2 linked regions of the Halococcoides cellulosivorans genome follow. The main gene of each other region encodes a partner of the protein of the gene in region 2 in a complex. Links are inferred from orthologs where the notes say so. Each region holds a gene or a part of one and is shown on either strand. Other genes may lie near its edges. The genes, in order: HARCEL1_RS09480 and HARCEL1_RS10745.

Evidence for each region.
Region 1: the proteins of HARCEL1_RS10745 (region 2) and HARCEL1_RS09480 are in contact, whole or in part, in a crystal structure (PDB 2QMU), measured with the Saccharolobus solfataricus proteins. The link is inferred for Halococcoides cellulosivorans from one-to-one orthologs. Residues at the interface, in WP_009988771.1 of Saccharolobus solfataricus: Trp33, Pro65, Glu66, Gln148, Val151, Asp152, Val154, Ser155, Lys156, Ala159, Leu160, Tyr163, Arg164, Lys167, Ile180, Ile181, Pro182, Val183, Ser184, Leu186, His187, Ile189, Asn190, Asp192, Ser193; in WP_231918336.1 of Saccharolobus solfataricus: Met1, Leu2, Arg4, Leu5, Tyr6, Lys8, Leu9, Pro10, Ile106, Lys108, Lys109, Glu110, Lys111.

What each region holds. Positions count from the first base shown.
Region 1 is NZ_CP028858.1:1,906,805-1,917,273, reverse strand. What follows is about bases 7,426-10,228. They hold HARCEL1_RS09480 (translation initiation factor IF-2 subunit beta), read right to left. Parts: upstream 9,128-10,228; coding sequence 8,723-9,127; downstream 7,426-8,722. Other genes in these bases: HARCEL1_RS09475 (MFS transporter), read left to right, coding at 9,226-10,228; tatA (twin-arginine translocase TatA/TatE family subunit), read left to right, coding at 8,371-8,664; HARCEL1_RS09495 (LUD domain-containing protein), read right to left, coding at 7,426-7,794. Outside these bases: HARCEL1_RS09530 (potassium channel family protein), read left to right, coding at 1-1,031; HARCEL1_RS09525 (hypothetical protein), read left to right, coding at 1,110-1,811; Glu-tRNA(Gln) amidotransferase subunit GatD, read left to right, coding at 1,886-3,124; HARCEL1_RS09515 (HAD family hydrolase), read left to right, coding at 3,192-3,860; HARCEL1_RS09510 (rhomboid family intramembrane serine protease), read left to right, coding at 3,857-4,480; HARCEL1_RS09505 (peptidylprolyl isomerase), read left to right, coding at 4,529-5,077; HARCEL1_RS09500 (LUD domain-containing protein), read right to left, coding at 5,093-7,288; more of HARCEL1_RS09495, read right to left, coding at 7,285-7,425; more of HARCEL1_RS09475, read left to right, coding at 10,229-10,469. UniProt on the Methanocaldococcus jannaschii protein: eIF-2 functions in the early steps of protein synthesis by forming a ternary complex with GTP and initiator tRNA.
Region 2 is NZ_CP028858.1:2,160,760-2,171,275, reverse strand. The notes cover bases 3,632-6,481. They hold HARCEL1_RS10745 (translation initiation factor IF-2 subunit gamma), read right to left. Parts: upstream 5,747-6,481; coding sequence 4,517-5,746; downstream 3,632-4,516. Other genes in these bases: HARCEL1_RS10740 (dockerin type I domain-containing protein), read left to right, coding at 6,009-6,481; HARCEL1_RS10750 (hypothetical protein), read left to right, coding at 4,142-4,444; HARCEL1_RS10755 (winged helix-turn-helix domain-containing protein), read left to right, coding at 3,663-4,007. Outside these bases: HARCEL1_RS10790 (UvrD-helicase domain-containing protein), read right to left, coding at 1-708; HARCEL1_RS10785 (DUF7521 family protein), read right to left, coding at 769-1,071; HARCEL1_RS10780 (GTP-dependent dephospho-CoA kinase family protein), read right to left, coding at 1,153-1,746; transcription elongation factor subunit Spt4, read right to left, coding at 1,749-1,952; HARCEL1_RS10770 (DNA-directed RNA polymerase), read right to left, coding at 1,945-2,523; HARCEL1_RS10765 (PIN domain-containing protein), read right to left, coding at 2,525-2,908; HARCEL1_RS10760 (cupredoxin domain-containing protein), read right to left, coding at 2,966-3,493; more of HARCEL1_RS10740, read left to right, coding at 6,482-6,734; HARCEL1_RS10735 (DMT family transporter), read right to left, coding at 6,765-7,646; HARCEL1_RS13425 (hypothetical protein), read right to left, coding at 7,728-7,892; HARCEL1_RS10730 (zinc ribbon domain-containing protein), read right to left, coding at 7,889-8,095; HARCEL1_RS10725 (DUF5787 family protein), read left to right, coding at 8,174-9,160; HARCEL1_RS10720 (CDP-alcohol phosphatidyltransferase family protein), read right to left, coding at 9,136-9,747; HARCEL1_RS10715 (adenylate kinase family protein), read right to left, coding at 9,744-10,250; hisC (histidinol-phosphate transaminase), read right to left, coding at 10,252-10,516. UniProt on the Methanocaldococcus jannaschii protein: eIF-2 functions in the early steps of protein synthesis by forming a ternary complex with GTP and initiator tRNA.

The sequences.
Region 1 (10,469 bases), 260 kb from region 2 along the record:
CGCCGGTGTACGCCTTCGCTGAGGACCCGGATCTCGCGGAGTACTACCGACTGGCGGGCGTGGACGAAGTATACTACCCCCGACAGCTCGTCGCGGAGAGTCTCGCCCACAAGGTCACGGCCGCGCTCGATATCGACGTCGACGACGACGTCGAGATTGCCGACGATTTCGAACTCACGGAAGTGCCCGTCCAGCCCGACAGCGCGCTCGACGGCGTGAGGGTGGTCGACAGCCAGATTCGCGAGCGGACGGGCGCACAGGTCGTCGGCGCGTGGTTCGAGGGGGCCTTCGAGATCCCGCCCGACAACGACGCGCGGATCGACGCCCGGACGGTCCTGTTGGTCGCGGGCAACGAAACTCAGGTCAGCGCGGTGCGCGATCTGGCGCGGGCCGAACGCCGACATCGACGCGGGGGGTCGGTCGTCGTCTGTGGCCTGGGGTCGGTCGGGTCGACCGTCGTGACCTGCCTGACCTCGGCGGGACTGGACTGTACGACGATCGATCGCGACGCTGGATCGGGCGTCGACGTCGTCGGAGATGCGGCCGATCCGGACACCTTCGAGCGAATCGATCTCTCGGACGTCCGGTCGGTGGTCGTCGCGGTGCCGGACGACACCGACTCGATTTTCACGACACTCGTCGTGCGCGAACTCGCACCGACCGTCGAGATCGTCGCGCGCGCGAACGACCCCGAGAACGTCCAGAAACTGTATCGCGCCGGCGCGGACTACGTGCTCGCGGTCTCGACGGTCAGCTCTCGGATGGTCGCTGAATCGCTGCTGGGCGAGGAGCCGATGGCGTACGACCGTGGCTTCGGCATCCAGCGCGTCGCGGTCGGCCGTCTCGCGGGCGAGACGATCGCCGCCCTCGACGTCCGCTCGCGGACTGGCTGTTCGATCGTCGCGATCGATCGCGACGAGCAGATGCTCACGGAGATCGATCCCGAGACGACGCTTCGGGCGGGTGACGTCGCGATCGTCGTCGGGTCGGACGCGGGCATCGAGACGTTCATCGATCTCGCGGGCGTCTGAGCGTCGCGGGTGTGATCGGCTCACCGTCCGGACGGCCGCGACCGCACCGCTCTTGTCCGGGGCTCTCCGAGCGCGTGTATGCCGACGATCGTCGTTCGGACGCCGCCGCCAGTCGAGGCCGCCGTCTCGGACGGCCCCTTTGCCGAGACAGCACTCGACACGGAGGCGCTCGTCACGCTTCGCGAAGCACTGTTGATCGACGCCTGTCGGGCCGTCCAGGCGAGCGGGAGTGACCTGCTGGTGACCGTCGCACCGATCGACAGCGACGCCGATCGGGCCGCGGATCGCGCACTCGACGCGGTCGAGGCCACCCTCGATCGCGACCTGGAGACGACCCCGCGGATCGAACCCCAGGTCGGGTCGACGCCCGCGGCGCGACTGGGCAACACCGTCACGCACCTCATAGAGGCGGGCGCGTCGAGTGTCGGGGTGGTCTTTTCGGGTGCGATCGTCGATCGGGCCACGCTCGACCAGGCGACGATCCAGTTGCGGACCGCCGACGTCGTGCTCGGGCCGGCCCCCGGCGGACGCGTCGCCTACGCCGGGTTCACCGCCCCGATCGACTTCGCGGACGCGCTCGCATCGCCGGCGATTCGGACGCTCGCTGAGCGCGCCGTCGCGGCCGATCACGACGCGACGACGATCGACCTGATCGCGCGTGCGAGCGATCCCGCGAGTCTCGACGGCGTGACGGCCCTGATCGAGGCCCGCCGTCTCGTCGGGGATCGCGTCCCGGAGACGCTGGCCGCGTGGATCGAGACCGTCGACGAAGTCCGCTGATGCCGGTCGACCCTCTGCCGACCGGGACGCAGCGGAACGGACGATTCAAGGGCGTCGCAATCGTCCCGACCGGTATGCACCCAGGCGACCGAATCGCTCTCGACCGGGCCGGCGAGTCCGTCGAGGGCGTTCTTCTCCCTTCCTCGACCGACGATCACCTCGTCGTCAAACTGGAGAGTGGCTACAACGTTGGGATCGACCGCGCGAGCGCCGACCCGGAGGTGCTCGCGACCGACGTCCACGACGTCGAGAGCGCCCAGGCCGAGACTGGCGAATCCGAAGTCGCGTTCGACGACGATCTCCCGACGATCGCGCTGATCTCGACCGGTGGCACGATCGCCTCCACGGTCGATTACCGCACGGGCGCGGTCACCGCGCAGTTCGACGCCGAGGACGTCCTGCGCGCCGTCCCCGAACTCGCCGGGCGGGCGAACTACCGCGGCCGGGTCGTCGCGAATATCCTCTCGGAGAACATGACGCCCGAGGTCTGGGCCGAGTTGGCGGAGGCGATCGCTGACGAGATCGAGGCGGGCGCGGACGGCGTCGTCGTGATGCACGGCACGGACACGATGGCCTACACCGCGAGTGCGATCGCGTTCGCGCTCGACACCCCGGTCCCGATCGTCTTCACCGGCAGTCAGCGCTCGGCGGATCGGCCGTCGAGTGACAACGTGATGAACGCGGTCTCGGCGGTCGAGGCCGCGAAAAGCGACGCCGCGGAGGTCCTGATCTGCATGCACGAGGGGTCGAGCGACGATCGGTGTGCACTGCATCGCGGCACGCGCGCGCGGAAGAATCACACCTCGCGACGCGACGCCTTCGAGACCGTCGGGGCGAAGCCGATCGGGACCGTCGAGTACGCGACCGGCGCCGTCGAGTATCGCCGCCCGGTCGACGAACGCGGCGGCGAGATCGACCGTGCGATCGGGTTCGAAGACGGCGTCGAACGCGTCACCTTCGCGCCGGGCAGCGACCCCAGCGTGCTCGACGCGGTGGCCGACGGCGCGGGGATCGTGATCGAGGGGACGGGCCTGGGCCACGTCAACCGCACGTGGATCGATCGGATCGATTCGATCGCGCCCGAGACGCCGGTCGTGATGACCAGCCAGTGTGTCGAAGGGCGGGTCTGCGATCGGGTGTACGACACCGGGCGCGACCTGCTGGCGGCGGGCGTCGTCGAGGGTGGTGACACGCTGCCCGAGACCGCGACGGTGAAACTGATGTGGGCGCTCGCGAACCGCGCGGACGTCCCCGCGACGATGGAGGAGAGCGTCGCGGGCGAGCGCACCGACCGATCGGTCCCCTGGACGTAGCGCCGCCGCCTGTGCGCGTCGGTGTGCCGACCGGTGTCGTTTTGATCCACTCGACCCAAGCCGGTCTATGAGTGGTGTCGAGGCCGTATTGTTGGATCTCGACGATACGATCTGTGAGTACCGCCGGAGCGCCGATACGATCCTCGCCATCGCGTTCGATCGCGTCGGCGTCGAGCCCTTCTTCGACGGGCGAGCGTACTACGAGACATTCGTCGAACACACGGACGCGGGCGAGACGGTCGAGAAGATCCGCCGCGCGGCGTTCGCCAGTCTGGCCCGGGCGGACGACCACGACCCCGCGACGGGCCGGGCGATCGCTGACGCGTTCGCCGCCGAGCGCGACTACGGGAACGTCCGATTTCTGCCTGGCGCGGAGGACGCGATCGAGAGCCTGGCCCAGCAGTACGCCCTGGGCCTGGTCACCAACGGCGGCCCCGAGATGCAGACCCAGAAACTCGCGAGTCTGGGCATCGACGACCGCTTCGAGACGACCGTGTTCGCGGGCACCGACGCCGCGCCCAAGCCCGCCGCCGAACCGTTCGATCGCGCGCTCGACGCGCTCGGCGTGCCTGCCGAGCGCGCCGTCCACGTCGGCAACTCGCTGGTCTCGGACGTCCCCGGCGCACAGGCCGCGGGGCTGGACGCCGTCTGGCTGTCGGATGGCTCCGATCACGGGGGCCGACCCGACTACGTGCTCGATTCGATGGCTGCGCTGGTCGATCCGCCGTGGACATGACCGCCCGCTGGGCCTCCCGGCTGTGGCGCGCGCTGGGGTACGTTCCGATCACGGTCGGGCTGGTCGTCGCGACGAGTGCCCTCTTTCTGTGGGGTGGTGTGACCGACACCGCGGTCGACGTCTCGCTGGTCACCTTCCTGAATCCGCTGTGGTACATGCTGAGCATGGTCGTCCACGACGGCTGGGCGCACTTCTCGGGGAACATGGTTCTGTTCGTGCCGTTCGGCGTCCTGTTGACCTGGCTGACGAGCAATCGCCACGTCGCGCTCGTGGTGGGCGTCTCGCATGGCCTCTCGAATGTCGTCTGGGTCGGGACGGTCGTCGGCCCGGCGATCGGGTCGAGCGCCGCGGCCTTTGGCGTGATGGCGGCGGCGCTGGTTCGCGCGGTGGGGATCGCTCTGCAGCGCCAGTCGGTCGAGACGCGCCAGACGGCGATCGTCGCCACGATCGTCCCGCTGCTCGGTGGCCTCTTCGCGATCGCCGTCGCCGCCGGCGCGAGTCCGATCGCCCACTTCGCGCACTTTTTCGCGTTCCTGTTCGGGGGCGCGACCGAGGCGATCTACGTTCTCTCGACACCCGAGACGACCGAGCGGTCGATCCCCGTCGACGTCGGGCGCTGAGCAGGATCGACCGGCACGGTTTTCTGGCGAGCGTTCCTCGCGGCGCACGTGAGCGACAATCCCACTGCCACGCTGCACTTCAGCGAGGGCGACGTCGAGGTCGAACTGTTCGCCGAGCGCGCACCCCGGACCGTCGAGGCCTTCGTCGATCACGCCACCGAGTCCGACTACGAGGACGCCGACGTCGGCCCAGGTGAGGGTGCCTGGGAGGACCCCGAATCGGGCGAGAAGCGCGTCGATCCGCTGTACGAGGACGTCGAGGTCCACCGCGTCATCGACGACTTCATGATCCAGACTGGTGATCCGACGGGGACCGGCCGCGGCGGCCCGGGCTACACCTTCGACGACGAGTTCCACGACGAGCTGCGCCACGATTCGGCGGGCACGCTGTCGATGGCCAATCGTGGCCCCGACACCAACGGCTCGCAGTTTTTCATCACACTCGCCGCCACGCCGCATCTCGACGACAAGCACGCCGTCTTCGGTGAGGTCGTCGACGGCATGGACGTCGTCGAACAGATCGGTGCGGTCGATACCGACCCCCAGGACAACCCGAACGCCGATATCGTCCTGGAATCCGTGACGATCGAGGAGTAGCCATCCGTTCCGCCGTCAGTCTGGCTTCTCGGGCGCGATGAGCTCGATCACGTGCGCTGGCTCTTCACCGAGCAGATCCCCGATCTGATCGGTACAGGAGGTGCCACTCGCGATCACGTGGTCACAGTCGGCGTCACGCAGCTGTGTTTCGAGGTTCGATCCAACGTCCGTCGAGAGGTCGTAGTACTGTTCTTTGTACCCGAACGACCCGGCCATCCCACAGCACTCCACGTCGCTGGTCGTCACGTCGTAGCCACACGTTTCGAGGACCGCGACGGTGGGCGCTTCGAGTCCCATCGTCCGCTGCTGGCAGTGCGAGTGGTAGGCGACCGACTCGTCGGCCACGGTCAGCGCCTCGGGGTCCGCCCCGTTGGCGAACAGTCCGTACACGTACTCGACGATCTCGTAGCTGTGCTCTGCGAGCGGAGCGGCGGCGTCGCCCACCAGCCGATCGTAGTCCTCGCGGAACATCGCGAGGTCGCTCGGCTCGATGACGAGCACGTCGTGTCCGTCCTCGACGTACGGCCCGAGCGTCTCGGTCACGCGCTCGGCTTTGGTCCGCGCGGTGTCGATCATCCCCTGGGAGAGTGGCGCGCGCCCCGATCCGGGGACCGGCGGGACGATCACTTCGACACCCAGGGCTTCGAGCGTCCTGACGGCCGCCTTCCCGCGCTCGACCAGCATGTAGTTCGTGTACAGATCGGGGTAGAGCACGACCGTCCGGTCGGGATCGCTCGGCGGGGCCCGATCGCGGTCTGCGACCCAGTCGCGGAACGTCGTCCGCTGGAACGCGGGGAAGTCGCGCTCGTGGGCGACGCCGGCGACCGTTTCGAGGAGTCGGGAGACCGGCCCGGCGTTGGCCATCCAGTTCGACAGCGGCGCGAACGTCGATCCCAGCGTCGCGAGGGTCTCGAAGTTGCCGAACAGCCGTTTTTGCAGTCCTGGCCCCGATGACTCCGTGTCGGGGGTCAGGCCGTCGACGAGAAACTCCGCGTTCGGGTCCGTCCCGGAGTTGATCCGGTCGCGGACGACCGTGTTGATCCACGGGATGTCGATCCCGACCGGACAGGCCTCGACACACCGCGAACAGCCCGTACAGAGGTCGTTGAACTCCGCCGCGGCGTCCATGCCGTGGACGCCGGCCTCCCAGCCCGTCGCGATCCCGCCGGAGTAGGTCTCGCCGCCGAAGGCGTGGCCGCCGACGGACTGGAAGTTCGCACACGTGTTCGAACAGGCCGAACAGCGGATGCAGTACAGCGTCTCCCGGAGGTCTTCGTCGTCGCGCATCGCCAGCCGGCCGTTGTCGATCAACACGAGGTGGAACTCCCGGTCGTCGCTGCCGCCGATCGGCGTGTCGGGGTCGTCGAAATCGACGGTGGGCGAGTCCAGCGGGGGCGTCAACAGCGAGATGTAGCTCGTAATGTCCTGGCCCGTCCCGGACCGGCCGATGAGTTCGACGAACGGCTGGAGGTCCTCGACGCTCGGAACGATCTTCTCGACGCCCGCGACGGCGATCTGTGTCTCCGGGACGGCCACTGTCTTGCGGGCGTTGCCTTCGCTCGTCACGAGCGCCATCGTTCCCGAGTCGGCGGTAATGAAGTTCGCGCCCGTCATACCCACGTCGGCGCCCTGGATCAACTCGCCGAGACGCTCACGGGCGAACATCGTCAGCTCTTCGGCGGTTTCCAGGTCCTCGTCGGGGTCGAAGGTCGCGGTGAACAAATCAGCGATCGCCGCCCGTGACTTGTGGATCGCCGGAGCCACGATATGGCTTGGCGCTTCGTTGGCGACCTGAAGGACCCACTCGCCCAGGTCCGTCTCGACGACGTCGACGCCCTCTCGTTCGAGGTGGTCGTTGACCTCGATTTCCTCGCTGGTCATCGATTTGCTCTTGACGAGGCGGTCGGCGTCGCGGTCGGCACAGACTTTCGCGATGTACGCGTTCGCGTCGGCAGCATCGTCCGCGACGTAGACGGTGCCCCCGTTGTCTTCGATGGTTTCGGTGAGCTCGTCGATGAGGGCGGGCAACCGCTCGATGGCGTCCGCTTTGATCGCGCGGGCCTCGTCTTTGAGTGCCTCGTAGTCGTCGAGTTTCGCGACGGACGCGTACCGCCCGTCGTTGAACTCTCGGGTGTTGGTCCCGACGGCCTCGCCCTCCGTCGCCATGAGGTGGCGGATGTGGGCTGCCTTCGCGTCACGGTTCGAACTCATGAGATCACGATCACCTCGACGGTTTTCGGGCCGTGGGCACCCTGGACGAGCGCCCCCATGTCGGCGGTGGCCGAGGGACCGGTCGCGATGATCGCGGAGTCGCGTGTCTCGCGGAGGTGCTCACCGAACCACTCGAACGCCGCCTCCATGTCGGGGACGAGGTCGTCCTTGCGGAGCACGGCGACGTGGCGGTCGTTGAACAGGCTGACCGGCTCGCTACCGGCTTCGTCCATCCGGAGGACGACACTCCGGTAGTCGGCAATGGCCAGCGACGCGGCCGTCACGCCCGTGACTGCCGCCTCGATGTCCGTCGGGGTCGGTTCTGTCGCGACGCCTGCTGGTAGTGCAACGTCGTCCCACGGGAGCGCCGTTCCGATCGCCGGCGGATCGATCGCGTCCGCGATCGCCCCGGCGACCGCTTCGGGCGACACCTCGGTCAGTTCGACCCCGTAGCTTTCGGCCTGGGATGCAAATCGGTCGTACGGGTCCGTTCGTTCCTGGGTCATTGTATGTCTTACCTCGCCTGTTCCATATGGGTGCCCGGAACGCCCCTGTCCCTTGCCTCAGGGTGTGCCCGCTGTTCGATCCCGACCGGCGACTTCGCGGCCGTGAGCAGATCGGGTCGCTGGAAGCGATCCGTCGACGTAAAAAGGTCGTCTCGTGGGTTCGGGCGGATTTGAACCTCGGTCACTCCCGTTCGCTTCGCTCGCGGTTTCACCGCTCGCGTCGCTCCCAGTCGTTCCCTGTTTCGAATCCGCCCTCACCATTGCGCGTTTCCGCTTCGCTCGGTGGAGCCTCGATCCGCGAAAATGCTGATGGGTTCGGGCGGATTTGAACCGCCGGCCTCCTCCATGTCAAGGAGGTGTCATAACCAGCCTAGACCACGAACCCTCGCTGGTGTGCATTCAGTCGTATCGGGTGGCCCCCATTGAAGGTTTCGATCGATCGCCCTCGTGCGGTCGGTTCCCGGTCGTGGGCGCTCGAAAACGAGGAGCCGTCGATCGGTCCGTGCGCCAGTCCAACACGGCCGAACAAAAAGCCTATATTCGGAACCAGGCTACATTGGGGTACAGATGGTAGACATGATCGTCCTGATCCCGGGTATGGGTGGCATGGCTGGGGGGCCCGAACTGCTCGTCATCCTCCTGATCGCCGTCCTGCTCTTCGGCGCGAACAAGATTCCGAAGCTCGCTCGCTCGACCGGCGAGGCGATGGGCGAGTTCAAGAAAGGCCGCGAGGAAGTCGAACAGGAACTCGAAGAGATCAAAGACGGCGCGGTCTCGTCGTCTTCGGAGTCCGGTCGTGGCGAGTCCGAGACGGTCGAATCGACCGAGTCGAGTTCCTCGGACGACGAGTTCGAATCCGACTTCGAGTAACTCGCGTTTCTGGGCCCGATTCCACGACGCGTCCACGACGACCGGCGGTGGGGGGACTCTACGAGTTCGTCGAGGATCGGGCCCCACAGGCTTCACACTGCAAGAGCAGCGCGCCCTGTTCGCGTTCGAGATGCGTGTCTGGAAGGTTACATTCCGGACAGATCACGAACTCTTCGACGTAGGCGTCGAGGGCGTCGGCCATTCGGCGCTGACTGAACTCGCCGGTGAGGCGAGCGCGCCCGCTCTCGTCGATGTGCCCGCTGGTCCCGAGTTCGTTCTGGAGTGACTTCATCGCGTGCTCTTCGTCGCGGTCGATGTCGTCGATCACCGACTGGTAGTTCTCGAAGACGGTGACGTTGCCCTCCTGGCGGAGGGTCGGGTCGGGGACCTCGAACCGGCCGCTCCGGTCGCCGATTTCGGGTGTTTCGTCCATGCCGCGGTCGAGCATCTCGTCGTAATCCATACTACGAGGTTGTGGAAGGGTCCGTTTAAGGCTTTCAACGTGGGTGACGCGGTCCCGGCGTCCCGAACACTGTTGGCACCGGCGCGACCAGACGGCGTATGGGCCGCTCGCCCGTCCGGGACCGACTCGATACTGTGTTCGCGTTCGATCGTGGCGTCCTCGTCCTCTCGGTGGCGATGTTCGCGTTCAGTCTGGGCTTTCAGATGACGACACGATACCTCCCGGAGTACCTCCAGGTGCTGGGCGCGTCGGGGCTGGTCGTCGGCCTGTTCGGGACGGTGGGCAACGCCATCGGCGCGCTCTATCCGTACCCCGGGGGTGCGATTTCGGATCGGATCGGTTCGCGGCGGGCGCTGACGCTGTTCGGCGCGGTCGCAACGTTGGGCTTCGCAGTCTGGCTGGGGGCCTCCTGGCTCGGGCCGATCCAGGTGGGCCCATTCGTCGTCGAGCCCTGGATCTGGGTGTTCGTCGGCCTCCTGCTCGCACAGGCCTGGAAGTCGTTCGGTCTGGGCGCGACGTTCGCGGTCGTCCGCCAGGCCACCGCGCCGGGGCGACTCGCCGCCGGCTTCGCGAGCACCGAGAGCGTCCGTCGGCTGGCCTTTCTGCTCGGCCCGGTGCTTGCGGCCGTGCTCGTCGCGCAGGGCGCGGACTTCCAGGCGGGGTTTCGATACGTGCTCGCGCTCGCGGTCGGGGCCGGCGCGCTCGGGACCCTCGTCCAGCACCGCCTGTACGACGCGAGCCAGGATTCGATCGGGCGGGCGTTCGCGGGGATCGATCGCATCGTCGCGGACCTCCGGGCGATGCCGCCGTCCCTGCGCCCGCTGCTCGTGGGTGATACGCTCGTCCGGTTCGGCAACGGCGTCGTCTACGTGTTTCTCGTCCTCGTCGTCACCCGGTGGCTCGCGGTCGGCCTGGAGACGATCGCGGTCGGCCAGTGGACCTGGGCGATCGATCTCGCGCCCGCGACGTTCGTGGGCCTGCTGTTCGGCCTGGAGATGGGCGTCGCGATCGCCGTCATGATACCCGCGGCGGCGATCGCTGATCGGATCGGGTACAAGCCCGTCGTCGCGAGTGGGTTCGCCGTCTACGGGCTGATCCCACTCGCACTGATCGTTGCGCCCGCGAAGCCGTGGGCGATGATCGTCGTCTTCGGGGCGTCGGGCCTGCGGTTCGCGGGCTTGCCCGCCCACAAGGCGGCGATCGTCGGGCCGGCCGCCACGGACGCCGGCGGGCGCGTCACGGGAACCTATTATCTGGTGCGCAACGTCGTCGTCATCCCGAGTGCGGCGCTCGGTGGCGCGCTCTGGACGTGGGTCGCGCCACCGGTCGCACTCGCGGTCGG
Region 2 (10,516 bases):
ATGTTGCAGCGTCGTGATGTCCTGGAACTCGTCGATCACCAGGTAATCGACCGAGGGGACCAGCGAGCGCTGGGCGACCCGTTCGAGCATGTCTGCGAAGCCCACGATGCCGTTGTCACCCTTGTAGGTGCGCCAGGCCCGGATCGCCTCGGGGACGTCCACGCGGTCGTCGTCGCTGGGCCAGGTCGGGGTGTACTTGTTGCCGGTCTGGGCGTTGTCGTCGATCTCCGGCGGGAGACGCACTTCGTCGTCGTTCCACTGGAAGGGGACGTCGTACCAGTCCGCGACGTCGCGACCGGTCCGCTGGAGCCACTGGCTGGTGGCGATGATCTTGTTGCCCATCGTCGTCGACCGGGCGGTGCGATGTCGGGAACTGTCGTTTTCGTCTTCGTAGTCGATCCCGAACTCGTCACAGAAGGCCTCCTTGGCGGACTCGTCGACGACGTCGGCACTCGACAGATCGAGCAGTTCGTACGCTTTCGCGTGCATCGTACAGACGTTGCCCTGGAGGTGCCGAGGCGTCGTGTCCAACCGCTCGGCCAGGCGTTCGCGAATCTCCGCCGCGGCCGCCCGGGTATACGAGACGACCAGTATGTCTCGAACGTCGACGTCACCGTCGAGGATCTCTTCGACCCGGTCGAGCAGTGCCGTCGTCTTCCCGCTCCCCGGCCCCCCGAACAGTCGCGTCACGTGCGTTCCGTCGGTCATTGCACATCTAGACGCGCTCCAGTCCTATAAACGACGTGACTTCTGGCTCCAGACGGCCGACTAGCGGTACAGCGAGACGTAGAGCGCCGCGAACCCGACCGCGAACGGAACCATCCGCGTCGTGTGGAAAAACACCTGGAGGAGTTCGGATCCGCCGGCCGACGTCCCGATCTGGGTGACGACGTTCCCCAGCGCGACGCCCATACTGAGGAAGGCAAAGCCGATGAAGGCGTACTGGAGACGCTCACTGCCCGAATCGCGGTAGGCCTGGAAGCTGATGACCGTGATGCCCAGCGAGAGTCCGAACACGACGAACTGCATGACGATCAAGACGCCACGGGCGACGAGCACGGCGAAGTCCATTCTGTCCGGATCCGTTCGACCCCCCGGGTATTAATCCTTGAGTATTGCTCTCACGGCGTGGCGCCGCCCGTGACACCGATCTCAGGCCGCGTTCGTGTCGAGTCGGTCGAGCAGGCGCTCGGACTCGCCGTCCATCCGACCGATCAACTCGCGGACGGTCGATCGCGTCGCCGTCGAGACGGGGGCAGCGACCATGCCGACGTCTGGCTGGCCGTACACGACCGTCCAGTCCGACGGCGCGAGCGCGACGACGGGCAGGGTCGCGAGGTCCTCTTCGCCGTCGACACGGACGAGCACGCGTTGCTCGGGGACGGTCAGGCCCACCTCGATCGCTTCGAGCAGCGCCGTCGTGATCGTGCCCGCGGGGTTCGCGGTCTCGATGCGCTGATCGAACCACGCGTCGGGCCCACCCTGGTCCGGACGGACCGACTCCAGGACCGTCTCCTCGACGGCCGACCGCTCGGTGCGTTCGTCGACGAGCGCGAGCGCGGGTGAGTGACCCGCCTCCAGGAGGTGGTAGGTGACGATGTCGCCCACCGCGGCGATCGGGCCGTCGACGTCGGCCAGCAGTGCCGCCGCGTCCTCGTAGACCGGGCCGAGCGCCTCGCGCAGGTCGTCCCGAAGCTGATCCGGGACACTCACGAGCACGTCGGAGCGATCGTCGGGCGCGGACACGGTTAGCGGACCTTCAGCGCGTACTTTCCGGGCTCGGTGACCTCCATCTCGGTGGCGATCTCGCTGTCCTCGGGGTGGCCGATCACGACGTAGCCCGCCCAGTCTTCGGTCAGCGAGTTCGACCCACACGCCATGCAGGCGTCGCCCTCGGTGATTTCGGCGTCCTGGACGCGGTGACACTCCCGGCAGACGAGTCGCTTAGCCATCGGCCTCACCCGTCTGTGCCTGGCGGGCCTCGTACTCGCTGTCGAGCCAGCCGAGTTTGCCCAGGCCGACCTGTTTGGCCGTCAGGCCGATCTTCGAGTCCCGCGGGTTGCGCTCGTCGATCGATTTGGTGACGATCCGTGTGCGCACCGAATCGCCGACGCCGAGGGCCTTGTCGTCCTCGCGTGAGGCCAACCGCTGATTCTCGCCGTCGTAGGCGAGGTATTCGTCGGCGATCTGTGAGACGTGCAGGAGGCCGTCGACCGGGCCGAGGCCGACGAACGCGCCGAATTCGACGACTTCGACGACCTCGCCGTCGACGACTTCCTGCATGTGGGGGTCGAACGTGATCGCGTCGAACTCGGCGGTATAATAGACGCCGGGCTGGTTGGGCACGACCGCGCCCGTGCCGATGTCGTGGACGTCGATCACCGAGACGACCGATCCGACCTCTTCGTCGAGGCGTCCTTCGAGTTTGTCCCGCAGCAGCTTCGTGATGAGCTCCGGAGTCACGTCGTCGAGGTGTTCGGGGGGCACCTCGACGGTATCCCGGAGTCTGACGCGTTTGTACATGTTATGGTCGAGTGAGCGTGAGTTTGTGCTGGCCCCTTGAACTAACTACCGGAACGCCCGCGTCGAGCAACACCCGCCGCAACGCGGCGTCGTTGGTGACGACGTGGGTGACGCCGGGCTCGTGAGCGAGGTCGACGACGGCCTGATCGCCCGATTCGGCGGGCGTCTCGCGGATCGTACACCGCTCGGCCAGGTCGAGGCCGACGCCGGCGGCCGTCGCGGCCTCGCCACTGCCCGCGGCGAGTCGTTCCAGTTCCGCGTGGACGGCCGCGGGGACGACGTAGTCGGGATTCCCGAGCAGGCGGTCGCACTCGTCGAAGACGCGGACGCCGACCTCGACGGGCGCCATGAGGGCGTTCGCGTCGAGGACGACTGTGGGGGGCATCCGACGGACGGTCGCCGTCGAGCCAGTTGACCGTTTCGGATCGACCGGGCTGTCGCGTCAGTGATCGTGATCGCTCTCGCCCTCCGTGGCCTCGTGATTCAAAGATTCGATCTTCGTCCGCGCACCCTCTGGGAGGGCGGACTGCGGGGCAGCCAGCCCCGGGCCGTCGCTCGATTCCCCGACGACGATCGACCCGAGCATCCCGCCGGCCTCGTGGGGTCGACAGAAGTAGTCGTAGACGCCCGTGATTTCGAAGGTCTTCGTGAACTCCGCGCCCTCCTCCGCGATGGTGGTGCTGTCCCAGGCCGCCGCAGCCTCGGGAATTCGGTCCGGGCGATCGTTGGCCGACGCGTACGCCGTCGCGGTGTGGACGCCGCTCTCCAGCGTCCAGGTGACCGTCTCGCCGGGTTCGATCCGGAGGACGTGCGGGTGAAAGTGGTGGCCGTCGCCGTTGCTGACCATCTCGACGGTGCTGCCGTCCGGGCCCGCTCCGCCGTCGCCGGACGAACAGCCGGCGAGTCCGAGGACGGCGAGGCCGCCGGTGCTCGCGAGATACTGCCGTCGCGTCACTGCTGTCGCGTCCATCGGTCACCTCCATGCGGCCCACGCACGACCGAGGCGTGGTGGACCGTGTCGTGTGTCACGCTCACAGGAGCAGGGCACGCAGTCACGACAAGTGAGGCACACGCAACCGGCAACTCTCGGCCGGGGGCTGGCGAACGCTTAACCGCTCGACGCCGATACAGTCGGTCCTGTGACCTTCGAGGCCGACACCGTCCTGGACCTGCTTGGCGATCCGGTCGTTCGAGAGATTCTGGTCGTCGCGGGGCGATCGCCAGCCTCGGTGCGGACCCTCGAAACCGAGTGTGGCGTCGCGAAATCGACGATCTACCGCCGCGTCTCGGAGATGGTCGAGGCGGAGATGCTCGTCGAGCACACGCATATCGACCCGGACGGGAACCACCACCAGGTGTACGAAACCGTGATCGACCGACTGGAACTCGACGTCGAAGCGGACGGGCTCGACCTCCGGAATATCGACCGTGGCGACCCCAGCGACCGGGTCGACGAACTCTGGGACGACGTCGGTGAGGACTGATCAGCCGCCGGTGCCGACGCGGCACTCGATCGCGATCCTCGCGCGCTCGCCCACGGCGACCGGGCGGACGGCACCGACGCGGCGCTCGACGCAGATCGACGAGCAGCCCCGTCGACGTGACGAGAAGGACCAAGGTGGCGTGGGTCGTCGTCTCGGCCATGCGTCGGCTCACGGATCGGCCGGAGGGAGGCCATCGCATTCGCGGTCGCCTCTACGCGGCGTGTTTCGTCGTGCTAACAGTACCGTTCGTCGTGGCGGGTGCCCGCTCGATCGCAGGGGGGTCGACGACGGTTACGGTGCTCGGGAGTCTCGCAGTGCCCGTCTTCGCGGTGGGCGTCTACGGGCTCATCAATCCGCGCGTTCTGGGCGTCCAGCACGAGGAGGGTGCGCTCGTCGCGATCGCTCTCCTCGCAGTCGTGTACGCCGTCGTCCTGTGAAACCGGGCCGGGTCGAGCGACGTGACTGCCTGGGTGGGACGACCGGGCGTGCGCCCGAAGGAAGGTGGTCTTTCAGCCGTCGAGCGTGCCGATGCCGATCAACCGCCAGCGCGACCCGACGCGGCGGTTGATCGCGATCTTCGCGCCCTCTCGGGCGGCGACCGGGCGCTTGAGCGCGACCTCGGCCTCGCCGCCGCGCGCGCTCGTGACCGATCCGACCGTCGTCGCCGTGCGCACCGTCAACATCAGCGGTTCGCCCGTCGAGACCTCGTCGACGTCACCGTCTGCGCCGACGACGCGATCGAGCAGGTCGATCTTCATCGTGAATTTGTCCCGCACGGGCGGGAGCGTCCCCGGCGGGCCGGCGACCTGGCCCGCGAGTGCGTCGCCTTTGGTGAGCGACGGGTCGAGGCCGGTGCCCGCGCCGAGCAGCCCACCCGGACGGACCGAGTCGACGGGGTCGCCACCGGCCTGGAGCGACCGGAGCGTCGTCGTGATCGACTCGTAGGTCGTCTGCCCGCCGGACTCGACCTCGCGGCCGGGCACGAGTTCGATCTCGTCGTCGACGGTGAGTTCGCCGCTGAGCAGGGTGCCGCCGACGACGCCGCCCGTCAACTGATCGGGCGTCGCACCCGGACGATTGATGTCGAAACTCCGGGCGACGAGCAACTCGGCGTCGGCGTCGGAATCGCGCTCGGGCGTGGGGATCTCTTCTTCGATCGCCTCGATCAGCAGGTCGGTGTTGACCTCCTGTTGGGCGCTGATCGGGACGATCGGAGCGTCCTCCGCGACGGTCCCCGCGATGAACTCCTGGATCTGCTCGTAGTGCTCTGCGGCGCGCTCGCGGTCGACGAGGTCGATCTTGTTCTGTGCGACGACGACGTTCTCGATGCCGATCGAGTCCAGCGCCATCAGGTGCTCTTCGGTCTGGGCCTGGGGGACGTCCTCGGTCGCAGCGATGACGAGCACGGCGCCGTCCATGATCGCCGCGCCCGAGAGCATCGTCGCCATGAGCGTCTCGTGGCCCGGCGCGTCCACAAAGGAGACCGTCCGCAAGAACTCGGTCTCACAGTCGTGTTCGGGACAGGTCTCTGCGACGGTGTACCCCGCCGCGTCCTCACACTCCGGACACCGACGAAAGGTCGCGTCGGCGTAGCCGAGTCTGATCGAGATGCCCCGCTTCATTTCCTCGGAGTGTTGGTCGGTCCACTCCCCGCTGAAGGCCTCGACGAGCGTCGTCTTGCCGTGGTCGACGTGCCCGACGAGACCAATGTTCACCTCCGGTTGACGATGTTCTGTCATCTCGGGAGTAATCGTACCGGAGTTTCGGCCGGTGGCGGTGATAAAGGCGTTGTTCTCGGTGGGCTGTCGGGAGTCCCGAGCGGACCGATGCGACGCCAGCGCTGGCGACTGTGGAGCCGATTCGCTTCCGCCGATCTGGACTGAATGGTTGTCTGAAGCCCCATCGGGGCGGTTTCTTCGTCCGATGGTTGTGACTCTCAGTTATTTTCCAATAGATTAACGGCGTCAGAAAACAAATTAGTTCGAACGAGAGCGTCAATCTATGCCCGACCGATCACAATCACCGGAGGAGGACCAGGTTTGCACCCGACGGAGCGCGCTCAAGGCGGGGCTGGCGACGACACTGGGCGGGGTCGTCGTCGGGAGCCACGTCGCGAGTGGGGCGGAGTCGACAGCGGCCACGGACGACGAGACGCCGACGTCCCGGACCACCTCGACGCGAGTGATCACGGGGCATACGCCCCCCGAAATCGAACCCACTATCCAGGTCGACGACGGGCCGATTCAGGAGACAACCAGTGTCACCGTGGCCCCGGGGACGCCGGTGACACTCGCACTGCACGTGACCAGTGGGAGTGTCTACGACTGGTTCTGGGACGACGGATCGACCGGCCGCGAACGGACGGTGCGTCCGACCGAAACCACGGGCTATGTGGCCGAGTACAGTGCACCCCCATATTTTTCCGGGAGCGTCCGATTCGACGTGTTCGTCGAGGGCGACCCGACGCCGACGCCGACCGATCCGACGACGACGCCGACGCCGGAGTCGGGCCCGACGTGGCCGGCCGATCCGGGGGCCACCGATCCCGACGGCGATGGCCTCTACGAAGACCTGAATGGAAACGGCCGGATCGACTTCCCCGACGTGAACGCGCTGTTCCAGCACACCGGCACGGAGGCTGTGGCCGCCAACAGCCAGTATTACGACGTCGATTCGGACGGGAGCGTCGACCTCCAGGACGTCCTCGCGCTGTTCGAAGACGTCTGACCGACTCGGTTCGGTCTCGATGGCCTGTCGCTATCCGAGCGTGATCATCGCGATGCCGAGCACCGCGAGCAGCGCGGCGACGAGTCGCACGCGGAGGTACTTCTCGTGGAGCACGAAGCCGCCGATCAGGACGGCGACGACGGCCTGGGCGTTGACGATCGGTGACCCCACACTCGCGGGGATCACCTGGAAGGCGAGCAAGACCAGGTGATTCCCGACGGCGACGAGGAGCCCCGCCGCGAGAAAGAGTGGGAGGTCGTCCCGAAAGCCCGTGGGCATCTCCCGCCGGACGGCGAAGGGCAGCACCATCAGCGTCGTGATCGCGAACATGATCGGAATGTACGTCTGTGGGGGGACGCCCAGGTGGTCGGCATCGACGATGAAGCGCTTGCCCACGTCGACGAACCCGAAGGTGAGCGCGCTCGCGAGCGCCAACTGGGCCGCCCGCGAGGTCGCCGCACGGCGGATCGGCTCGAACAGTTCGCCCGGGCGGTAGTTCGCGACGTAGATCGCGACCGTGGCGACGAGGACGCCCGCGATCTGGAGTCCCGAGAGGATCTCACCGAGCGCGATCACCTCGATCGGGAGGACGAACACGGGGACGATCTTGCTGATCGGCGCGACGTAGGAGGCCTCGCCACGCACGAGCGCGTGGAAAAAGAAGAGGACGGCGACGCCGGTGAGCACGGCGACGGCGACGATCGTCCCCACCGTCCGGGGGTCCGCACCACCGGGGAGTGCGGGCCCGTCGAGCGTGAGCACCGCGAACGGCAGGTAGGTCAACAGGGCGATCGAGTTGATCGTCGCGAGAAAGATCGGGAACGGATAGTCGGTGAAATACTCCTTGATCGCGACGAGGTAGACGCCGAAGAGCAACGCAGCGACGCCGGCGAACAGATACCCGAAGAGCACGCACGCCCTTCGCGGCCCGGCCCCAAGAGCGTCGCGGCTCGCCGGTCGTGATTGACCTGGCAGTCGGTGACGACCCGCGGGTCAGTCCCGATCGCGCCGGGCCAGTCGCTCGGCGGTCTCGCGATCGGTGACCCTTCGGTCGTGTTCGGCCCGCACCAGTGCGTACAGGGCGAGCCCCCCGCCGAGGCCGACGGTCATCGCGAACAGGACGATCGCGAGGCCCGTGCCACCAGTCACGCTGCTCACCCGAGGAAGACGTCGACGATGTCGCTCGACCCGCTGGTCCGGTCCCGGTACAGCTCCGAATACCCGCAGTTCGTACACGAGACCACGTTGAAGCTGTTCGTCTGGATGTCGAACAGCTTCGAGAGGCCGGTGCCAGTGGTCGCGATCTCGCCCACGTCGGTCTCTTCGTGACCGCACTTCGGACAGCCCCGATCGTCGTCCATGAACGGCGGTCGCGGCCGGGCCGATGTCAATCTTTCCCGGGTCGGGGGCGTTTTGAGCCACCGGTCCGATCACTGGTCGTGCGCGAAGCGGCGTTCGAACTCGCGGTGTGTGCCCACGTCGAGGAGCGCGACCGGGTCCTCGCTCGCCAGATCGGGACGGGTGTCGACACGCGCCGGATCGCGGACGTGATCGTTCTCGACCCGGGGCCCGATTTCGAGACTCGGGCGTCGATCACCGATCGGGCGATTCCGCCGGTCGTGATCGAGGCGTTCGCGGCGAGCGACCCGCGCCCGGCCGCCGCGGTCGATGCCCACCCCGAGCACGCCCAGCGCGCGATCGAGCACGCTCTCGACGCGGGCGCGCTCGTCGCTGAGCGCGACGGGCGGCGGACGACCTACCGACTTGCCCGGCCGTATCCCGACGACTGGGTCGATTCGATCGTCGCGATCGAGAACAAACCCGACCTCGATCGACCCGGCGACCTCCGCGCCCAGGTGCGCCACGACGTGAGCCTCGGGGTCGTCGACCGCGTCGTGCTCGTGACCGCCTCCCACGTCACCGGGGCGCACGAACACCGCGTGCCCGATCCGGTGGGCATCTGGCAGTTCGACCCCGCGAGCGGCGAGCGCCGTGTCGTCCGCGAGGCGCTTTCACTCGATCCGGACGACTGGGGCCTCGAAGTGCTCGATCGCGATCCGGGCGCGTGGACGATCGAGACGGTCGATCAGAGCGCGAAACGCCGCCGGCGGATCGCGATCGCCGAGCGCGCCTACGGCGCGGGCTGGCGACCCTCGCGATCGGACTGGCCGGCCTGTGCGCGGTGTTCGGCCGTCTCGGTCGGCACGGCGACGCTGCCCGACTGTGCGTGGGCCGACCGGATCGTCGACCCGCGCGCGGAGTGTGGCCCGGACTGTCCGGGCTTCGAGGCCGCCGCGGACCCCGACGTGGCCCCATCGACCCCGGACCCCGACCGCGAGCGCGACAACTCGTCGGCGTGGGTTCGGGATCCGCCGGGGCCGTATCGGCAGGTCGGCCTGGATCAGTTCTCGCGCAAGTCGCGATAGGCGACGATAAACCGCTGGATGGCGGTGGCGTGGCCCGCGAGCGCGAAGATCACGAGCAGCCACGCGATCGGGGAGTGGCCCGCCAGCGAGACGTCCGTCGCGGCGATCAGGCCGACGACCGCCGCGAGCGCCAGGCGGTCGGCCCGCCCGAGCGCCCCGCCGTAGGCGCGATTCAGGCCGACGGCCTGGGCCTGTGTCCCGAGATACGAGGTGAACACGACGCCCGTGATCGCCGCGAAGCCCAGGTCGAGCCGGCCGATCCCGACCGCGAGGCCCGCGACGATCGCCAGGTCGGCGTACCGGTCGAGGACGTGATCGAGGAAGTCACCCGCGCGCGAACTCGACCCCTGGTGGCGCGCGAGCGCGCCGTCGAGAACGTCACACGCACCGCTCGCGAGCACGACCACAGCGGCGGGCGCGTACAGGAGCGTGCGCTCGCCAGCGAGCGCGAAGGATAGCGCCGCGCCGACCGCGAGCACGAGCGCGAGCCAACTGATCGCGTTCGGCGTGAGGCCGATGCGATCGGCACCGCTCACGAACGGGTCGATCACGCGGTCGGCCACCGAGCGGAAGCGATCGAGTGTCATGTGAGATACTCGATAAACGAGACCGACCCTGGCGCGGGCCCGTCGCCGTCGATCGCGCGATCGATCGCGGCGGCCACCTCGGCGGGCGAGCGGTCGGTCGTGTCGATTTCGATCACGGCGCTTTCTCCGTGGGCCGCGACGGCCTCGCCGAGGACGACGTCGAGCGCCTCGCTCTCGGCGTTCTCGCGGGCCGATGCGGCCGACTCGCCGCGATCCGTGAGCCGATCGATCAGGGCCTCGGGCTGACAGCGCAACACGACGACTCGATCGACCGGGAGGTGATGGGCGAGATGCGACTCGATCAGCACGTCGTCGCGGCCGTCGAGCCGATCGGTGATCGCGTCGAGGTCTGCGATCGCGCTGTCTCGCGATTCGTCGTGGCCCAGTGCGAGTCCCTCCTCGGTGACGAGCTGGTTGAGGTGGACGATCGAGAGGTCGCTGTCGAGCAACTCGCTCGCGGTGGTCTTGCCCGTCCCGGGGGTGCCAGTGAGTGCGACGCGCATGCTATGGTGTGGTCTCGACGGTCGCGAGCACGTCGTTGAGCGTCTCGATCGCGTCGGGGAGCTGTTCGCGTCGGCCCACGGAGATCCGGGCGTATTCCTCGAGGCCGAAGGAGGTACAGTCCCGGATGAGGACGCCTCGCTCGCGGGCGCGCTCGGTGACGCTCGTCGCGTCACCGACCTCGGCGAGCACGAAGTTCCCGCCGCTGGGCAGCGTCGGCGCGTCGAGGTGCTCGCGGATGTACGAGCGGGCCCACTCCACCAGATCG